One region of the Shigella sp. SIG3 genome, then DNA from elsewhere that is predicted to be linked to it. Evidence: riboswitches for the same ligand, from Rfam matches in the RefSeq annotation. Region 1 holds a riboswitch; the other holds the start of a gene.

The links. Region 1 has a riboswitch for thiamine pyrophosphate ahead of thiC (phosphomethylpyrimidine synthase ThiC). Riboswitches for the same ligand answer to the same signal wherever they lie in the genome.
Region 2: it holds a riboswitch for thiamine pyrophosphate, as region 1 does, so the genes downstream of both, thiM (hydroxyethylthiazole kinase) here and thiC (phosphomethylpyrimidine synthase ThiC) in region 1, are expected to answer to the same signal.

The regions. Positions count from the first base shown of each region.
Region 1 covers NZ_JBQZXE010000027.1:20,614-24,829, forward strand. The annotation lists gene thiF (thiazole biosynthesis adenylyltransferase ThiF) at 1-113, opposite strand, end outside; gene thiE (thiamine phosphate synthase) at 106-741, opposite strand; gene thiC (phosphomethylpyrimidine synthase ThiC) at 741-2,636, opposite strand; TPP riboswitch at 2,717-2,817, opposite strand; gene rsd (sigma D regulator) at 2,870-3,346, opposite strand; gene nudC (NAD(+) diphosphatase) at 3,441-4,214, shown strand.
Region 2 covers NZ_JBQZXE010000059.1:9,874-14,089, reverse strand. The annotation lists partial or broken gene ACUU1I_RS12175 (putative fimbrial-like adhesin protein) at 1-587, shown strand, start outside; gene rcnB (Ni(II)/Co(II) efflux transporter accessory subunit RcnB) at 669-1,007, opposite strand; gene rcnA (nickel/cobalt efflux protein RcnA) at 1,226-2,068, opposite strand; gene rcnR (Ni(II)/Co(II)-binding transcriptional repressor RcnR) at 2,189-2,461, shown strand; TPP riboswitch at 2,553-2,649, shown strand; gene thiM (hydroxyethylthiazole kinase) at 2,684-3,472, shown strand; gene thiD (bifunctional hydroxymethylpyrimidine kinase/phosphomethylpyrimidine kinase) at 3,469-4,216, shown strand, end outside.

The DNA.
Region 1 (4,216 bases):
CCGCCAAGACCAATAATCAGCACCTGGCTGTCGAGCAGTTTTTGCTGCCCGTCAAGAGCGATATCGTCGAGCAGAATTTGGCGGCTATAACGCATAAAGTCACGGTCATTCATCGCCAACTCCTGCAATTTCCAGCAACTGTGCCGTTGCCAAACGCCAGTCTGCGGCTTGAGTAATGGCGCTGACGACGGCGATACTGCCGACACCCGTTGCTATCACCGCAGGCGCGCGTGCCAGACTGATACCGCCAATCGCCACGGTGGGATAATCCGCCAGGCGCTCAACATGCCGTGCCAACTGTTCCAGCCCCTGCGGTGCAGAAGGCATCTGTTTGGTTTGCGTCGGGAACACATGTCCCAGCGCGATATAAGAGGGGCGTGCTGCCAGCGCGACGTCGATTTCCATATCGTCATGTGTCGAAACGCCCAGCCGCAGGCCTGCCGCGCGGATGGCATTGAGATCGGTGGCTTGCAAATCTTCCTGCCCCAAATGGACGCCATACGCCTGATGCTTGATCGCGAGCCGCCAGTAATCGTTGATAAACAATCGCGCGTTATAGCGGCGGCCCAGCGCAATTGCCGCCACGACATCGGCTTCCACCTCTTCATCGCGCCGATCTTTGATGCGTAGCTGGAGAGTACGTACGCCTGCATCCAACAGACGTTCGATCCACTGTACGCTGTCCACCACCGGGTACAGTCCTAAACGAAAAGGTACAGGAGGAAAATCAGGCTGATACATCACGCTTCCTCCTTATGCAGGTAGATTTCTCCGCCTCTGGCACGGAAGTTCTCCGACATATCCGCCATTCCCACTTCAATGGTTTGCGCGGCGGCGTAATCGCGTACTTCCTGGCTGATTTTCATCGAGCAGAATTTTGGCCCACACATGGAGCAAAAATGGGCGACTTTGCCGGACTCTTGGGGCAGGGTTTCATCGTGATAAGCGCGGGCGGTAAACGGGTCGAGGGCCAGATTAAACTGGTCTTCCCAGCGAAATTCGAAGCGGGCTTTCGACATGGCGTTATCGCGAATTTGCGCGCCCGGATGCCCTTTTGCCAGGTCAGCAGCGTGGGCGGCAATCTTATAAGTGATAAGCCCCTGCTTAACATCTTCTTTATTGGGCAGACCCAGATGCTCTTTTGGCGTTACGTAACAGAGCATCGCGCAGCCAAACCAGCCAATCATCGCCGCACCAATCCCCGACGTGAAGTGGTCATAGCCCGGTGCAATATCGGTAGTTAGCGGCCCCAGAGTGTAAAACGGCGCTTCGTGGCAGTGCTCTAACTCCTCGGTCATATTGCGGTGGATCATCTGCATCGGCACATGGCCTGGGCCTTCAATCATCACCTGTACGTCATATTCCCAGGCGATTTTGGTCAGTTCGCCCAGCGTATGCAATTCGGCAAACTGCGCTTCATCGTTGGCGTCCTGAATAGAACCGGGGCGCAGACCGTCGCCCAGCGACAGCGAAACGTCATAAGCGGCACAGATTTCACAAATTTCGCGGAAGTGTTGATAGAGGAAATTTTCCTGATGATGGGAGAGGCACCATTTCGCCATAATCGAACCGCCGCGAGAGACGATACCGGTCAGGCGTTTCGCGGTCATCGGCACATAGCGCAGCAGTACGCCCGCATGGATAGTGAAGTAATCCACACCTTGCTCGGCCTGTTCCAGCAGCGTGTCGCGGAACGCTTCCCAGGTAAGATCTTCGGCGATCCCGTTAACCTTCTCCAGCGCCTGGTAGATCGGCACTGTACCGATCGGCACCGGACTGTTACGCAAAATCCACTCGCGGGTTTCGTGAATATAGCGACCGGTGGAGAGATCCATCACCGTATCCGCTCCCCAGCGCGTGGACCATACCAGCTTTTCCACTTCTTCTTCGATGGAAGAGGTGACCGCCGAGTTGCCGATATTGGCGTTAACTTTTACCAGGAAGTTACGGCCAATAATCATCGGCTCCGATTCCGGATGATTAATGTTGGCCGGGATAATCGCACGTCCGGCAGCAACTTCATCACGGACAAATTCCGCAGTGATATTTTCCGGCAGATGTGCGCCAAAGCTCATTCCCGGATGCTGGTGGCGTAAAACCTCGCTACGGATGCGCTCGCGGCCCATATTCTCGCGGATGGCGATGAATTCCATTTCCGGCGTGATGATGCCCTGGCGGGCGTAGTGCAGTTGGGTGACACGGCGTCCTGTTTTGGCGCGTTTTGGCGTTAATAAGCCGCTAAAACGTAGCTCGTCGAGACCATCATCTGCCAGCCGCGTTCTGGTGTAATCGGAACTGCGCACGGTAAGTTCTTCGGTATCGGCGCGCGCATCGATCCACGGCTGGCGTAGTTTTGCCAGCCCTTGCTGCACGTTAATGGCGATCTGCGGATCACCATACGGGCCGGAGGTGTCGTAGACCGGAATCGCTTCGTTTTCTTCGTACTGCGGCTGTTCTTTGCTACCGCCAATTAGCGTCGGGCTAAGCTGGATCTCACGCATCGGCACGCGCACGCCGGGGTGTGTGCCAGTGATATAAATGCGTTTTGAGTTGGGAAAGGCGGTGCCTTCCAGGGTGTCGATAAAATGTTGGGCCCGGGCGCGTTGTTCGCGGCGGGTCAGTTTTGTTGCAGACATAGCTCATTCCAAAAAGTTAAGGACGTGGCTTGTCAGACGACGGATGAAGCAAGAGACGATCGCCGCAAAGGCGATGCGATAGCAGATTAACTCTTGTTCCCTTCGCAGGTATTAGCCTGATCAGGTTCCGCGGATCCCGAATAAACGGTCTCAGCCAGTTAAGGCACTCCGACAAGAAATTAGCCCCCACAAACGGGGCGTTGAATGTAAATTACGCGTTAACAGCGCAGAACTCAAGCAGGATGTTTGACGCGGGCGGCGTCAAGCACCAGCAGAATCAGCTTATCTTCCAGCACAAAGCGCGCTTCCAGCGCCTCGCCGATGTCAGATAAAACCTGTTGAAACTCAAGGTAATTATCATGATCGATGGCGGTTTCCAGGCTGGAATCGTAGTAATCCATAATCTGTTGGGTATTGGCTTCGAGTTGCGGCCAAATCTTCGCGGCGCGCGCGAGTTGCCCGTTGCCTTCCAGCTTATGAAGAATGCGCTCATAAATACTGAAATGTCCGGCAGACAAGTAATCGACCAGGCTCTGACAAAAATCATCAAGGGCTTTTTCGTTTAGCCTCATGTACGATTCTTTGCCAGGCTTAATGCCAACCAGATTGTAGTAAGCCACGAGCAGATGCTTACGTACATGTAGCCAGCGATCAACCAGTTTGTTACTTCCTCTGACGCGCTCCGTCAGGTTATCGAGCTGGTTAAGCATGATTGACTCCGCAAGTTTGTATTCAAAAACTGCTCAGTGAGAAATGTAAAAACCATGTTAAACATGCCAGTGATGCAAAGGTAGTGCAAGAGCTATGGATCGTATAATTGAAAAATTAGATCACGGCTGGTGGGTCGTCAGCCATGAACAAAAATTATGGTTGCCGAAGGGAGAATTGCCATATGGCGAAGCGGCAAATTTCGATCTTGTGGGTCAGCGCGCACTACAAATCGGCGAATGGCAGGGGGAACCTGTTTGGTTAATACAACAGCAGCGGCGTCACGATATGGGGTCGGTACGTCAGGTCATTGATCTCGATGTTGGGCTGTTTCAACTGGCCGGACGTGGCGTGCAACTGGCGGAGTTTTACCGATCGCATAAATACTGTGGTTACTGCGGGCATGAAATGTATCCGAGCAAAACCGAATGGGCGATGCTGTGCAGCCATTGCCGTGAGCGTTACTACCCGCAAATCGCCCCCTGCATTATTGTTGCCATCCGTCGCGATGATTCGATCCTCCTCGCCCAGCATACCCGCCATCGTAACGGTGTCCATACAGTACTTGCCGGATTCGTCGAAGTGGGCGAAACCCTCGAGCAGGCAGTCGCGCGGGAAGTGATGGAAGAGAGCGGAATTAAAGTTAAAAACTTGCGTTACGTGACTTCTCAGCCGTGGCCGTTTCCTCAGTCTTTAATGACCGCGTTTATGGCGGAATATGACAGCGGCGACATCGTGATCGACCCGAAAGAATTGCTCGAGGCGAACTGGTATCGCTATGACGATTTGCCGTTACTCCCGCCGCCCGGCACCGTAGCGCGCCGTCTGATAGAAGATACTGTGGCGATGTGTCGGGCAGAGTATGAGTGATG
Region 2 (4,216 bases), on a different contig from region 1:
GCAGTACAATTTCTACTGTGTTTATTAGGTGGCAAGTCATGGGATGCATGTGTAAATAGCTACAGAAATGCATTGGCACAAAATGCAGGTGTCTATTCCTTCAATCTGACATTGTCATACAACCCGATAACCACAACCTGCAAACAGGACGATTTATTAATTACTTTAGACAGTATTCCCGTTTCACAATTACCAGCCACAGGTAACAAAGCAACAATAAATAGTAAAAAAAGGGATATTATTCTGCGTTGTAAAAATTTATTAGGTCAACAAAATCAAACATCACGGAAAATGCAGGTGTATTTATCAAGTTCTGACTTGTTAACCAACAGCGACACAATACTGAAAGGTGCGGAAGATAATGCGTAGGATTTATTCTTGAAAGTAATGGTTCGCCAGTCACACTTTTAAATATCACTAACAGCAGTAAAGGATACACAAATTTAAAAGAAATTGCGGCAAAGTCAAAACTTACAGATACAACGGTTTCAATTCCGATAACAGCCAGTTACTACGTCTACGATACAAACAAAGTTAAATCTGGCGCACTGGAGGCAACCGCATTAATCAACGTGAAATACGACTAATAACAAGCAAGACGAGCAAGTGGCTAATAATAAAAAATAACAAGGTGTCTGCATTTCCCCCTCATGATGAGGGGGCTTTTTTTAGCGATGATAAAAAATCTCACCGTCGTAGGCTTTAATGATTTTACCGTCGGTGTCGCTGATCAACACGTACGCGCCACCCATATAGGTCCAGTGCGTCCCGGCATCAGGCGCGGGCAGGTTACGTAACTGCCACTGCTTAATGTTGTACTCATCGGTGCGGTACATCTCTGGGACGGTATCACCTGGTTTGAAATGCTTAAAGTCAGCAATGAAACTACTTAACTCATACTTAGAAATTCCCGAGGTATTGGTCGAACCCGCGGTGGCTGGTGCGGCCCAGGCGGCACTGGTAACCAGCAAAAGCACACCCAGCAACATCTTATTTTTAATGGTCATAAACTCTCCACTTTGGGGATCTGTAATATCAGTCGCATATCTTTCCTGCCATACAATATAACTGACAAGCGATATTTTGTTAGTGATCCCATGATTTCGTAAAAAGTGTAAATGAAAGGATGCCCTAAAAGCATCCTTAGCGAGCAGAGAGTCAGCGGAAATAGCTGATTTAAGAATCATCCTGGGCTGAAGATAACATGCAAGCCTAAAGGATTGAGTTATCGCATTATGCCCATGAAGCCATGTACGCCCATATACACACCGACTAAGCCAATCAACAGACTGGAAAAATAGGGGGCGCGTTTAGCGAGAGTGTTAAATCCGCTCCAGCGTTTTGCGACCTGCTGAACGCTGATTGCTGCGCCAACGCCTACGGTGACAAGCGTTAACGCCAGGCCAATGCTGAAACTGACGACCAGTGTTGCGCCCAGTGTCAGGGCTTTCAACTGAATGCATATCAACAGCACGGTAATTGCTGCCGGGCAGGGGATAAGGCCACCGGTTAAGCCAAATAACAAAATTTGCCAGTTGATGACCTCTCTACCATCAAAGCGTCGTTTAATGTCATTGGCATGGGCTCGTGCATGGGCATCCTGATACTCGCCATGTTCGTGATGGTGATGATGTCCTTGGTCGTGGTGATGTTCGTGGTCTTGATGATGTTCGTGATGATGGTGATGATGCTCATAATCATGCCCGTGCATATTCTCCAGCCAGTTGCGTTCGCCGCGCCAGGTACGCCAGAACATCCAGAACACGGTGCCAATAATGATCACTGCGGAAATCAGCTGGAGCCACGGTTCTGCTGATTGAGCAGTAAAGCGCTTACTGATCACCATCCCGCCAAAGGCAATCAACCAGACCACCGCGGTATGCGAAATGGTTGCTGCCAGTCCGAGCATCACCGCCTGTTTAATGGTGCCTTTGATGGCGATGATAAACGCCGCCATCATCGTTTTTGAGTGCCCTGGTTCCAGGCCATGAAGCGCACCAAGTAAGATGGCGCTGGGGATGAAGAACCAGGCGTTTCCTTGCTGAAGAAGAGTTGTAAATTCGGTCATGATAATAATTCTTAGTATTAATTCGGCAATCTGATTCTACTCCCCCCCAGTACCTGATACTACCCCCCAGTAGATTAATAGTGCTATGATTTTTCATATTCTTGTTAACCAGGTGTTGCCATGTCTCATACAATCCGTGATAAACAGAAACTGAAAGCGCGTGCCAGTAAGATTCAGGGCCAGGTCGTGGCGCTCAAGAAAATGCTCGACGAGCCGCACGAATGCGCTGCAGTTTTACAACAGATTGCTGCTATCCGTGGAGCGGTAAACGGTCTGATGCGGGAAGTGATTAAAGGTCATCTGACGGAACACATCGTTCACCAGGGGGATGAGCTAAAACGTGAAGAAGATCTGGATGTCGTTCTGAAGGTGCTGGATTCATATATCAAATAATTTATTAACGCGATTGTAAAACTGCCGTTTTTCCTCGTTTACAACGGGTGCGCTGGACATTACCATCCTCCTCTGCGATTTATCATCGCAACCAAACGACTCGGGGTGCCCTTCTGCGTGAAGGCTGAGAAATACCCGTATCACCTGATCTGGATAATGCCAGCGTAGGGAAGTCACGGACCACCAGGTCATTGCTTCTTCACGTTATGGCAGGAGCAAACTATGCAAGTCGACCTGCTGAGTTCAGCGCAATCTGCGCACGCGTTACACCTTTTTCACCAACATTCCCCTCTTGTGCACTGCATGACCAATGATGTGGTGCAAACCTTTACCGCCAATACCTTGCTGGCGCTCGGTGCATCGCCAGCGATGGTTATCGAAACCGAAGAGGCCAGTCAGTTTGCGGCTATCGCCAGTGCCTTGTTGATTAACGTTGGCACACTGACGCAGCCACGCGCACAGGCGATGCGTGCTGCCGTTGAGCAAGCAAAAAGCTCTCAAACACGCTGGACGCTTGATCCAGTAGCGGTTGGTGCGCTCGATTATCGCCGCCATTTTTGTCATGAACTTTTATCTTTTAAACCGGCAGCGATACGTGGTAATGCTTCGGAAATCATGGCATTAGCTGGCATTGCTAATGGCGGACGGGGAGTGGATACCACTGACGCCGCAGCTAACGCGATACCCGCTGCACAAACACTGGCACGGGAAACTGGCGCAATCGTCGTGGTCACTGGCGAGGTGGATTATGTTACCGATGGACATCGTATCATTGGTATTCACGGTGGCGATCCGTTAATGACCAAAGTGGTAGGAACTGGCTGTGCATTATCGGCGGTTGTCGCTGCCTGCTGTGCGTTACCAGGCGATACGCTGGAAAATGTCGCATCTGCCTGTCACTGGATGAAACAAGCCGGAGAACGCGCAGTCGCCAGAAGCGAGGGGCCAGGCAGTTTTGTTCCACATTTCCTTGATGCGCTCTGGCAATTGACGCAGGAGGTGCAGGCATGAAACGAATTAACGCTCTGACGATTGCCGGTACTGATCCGAGTGGTGGTGCGGGGATTCAGGCCGATCTTAAAACCTTCTCGGCACTTGGCGCTTATGGTTGCTCAGTTATTACTGCACTGGTGGCGCAAAATACCCGTGGCGTACAGTCGGTGTATCGCATTGAGCCTGATTTTGTCGCCGCCCAGCTCGATTCGGTGTTCAGCGATGTGCGAATCGATACCACTAAAATCGGTATGTTGGCGGAAACCGATATTGTTGAAGCGGTGGCAGAACGGTTGCAACGTTATCAGATCCAAAACGTGGTACTCGACACCGTTATGCTGGCAAAAAGCGGCGACCCGCTGCTTTCACCTTCGGCGGTTGCTACGCTGCGCAGTCGATTATTGCCACAGGTTTCATTAATAACGCCAAACTTGCCCGAAGCTGCCGCCTTGCTCGACGCGCCACACGCGCGCACCGAACAGGAAATGCTGGAACAAGGGCGATCGCTGTTGGCGATGGGCTGTGGCGCAGTGCTAATGAAAGGTGGTCATCTGGATGATGAGCAAAGCCCGGACTGGCTGTTTACCCGCGAGGGTGAACAACGGTTTACCGCACCGCGCATTATGACCAAAAACACCCACGGCACTGGTTGTACACTCTCTGCGGCGTTGGCTGCACTACGCCCGCGCCATACAAACTGGGCTGACACCGTACAGGAGGCAAAAAGCTGGCTTTCATCGGCGTTAGCCCAGGCCGACACGC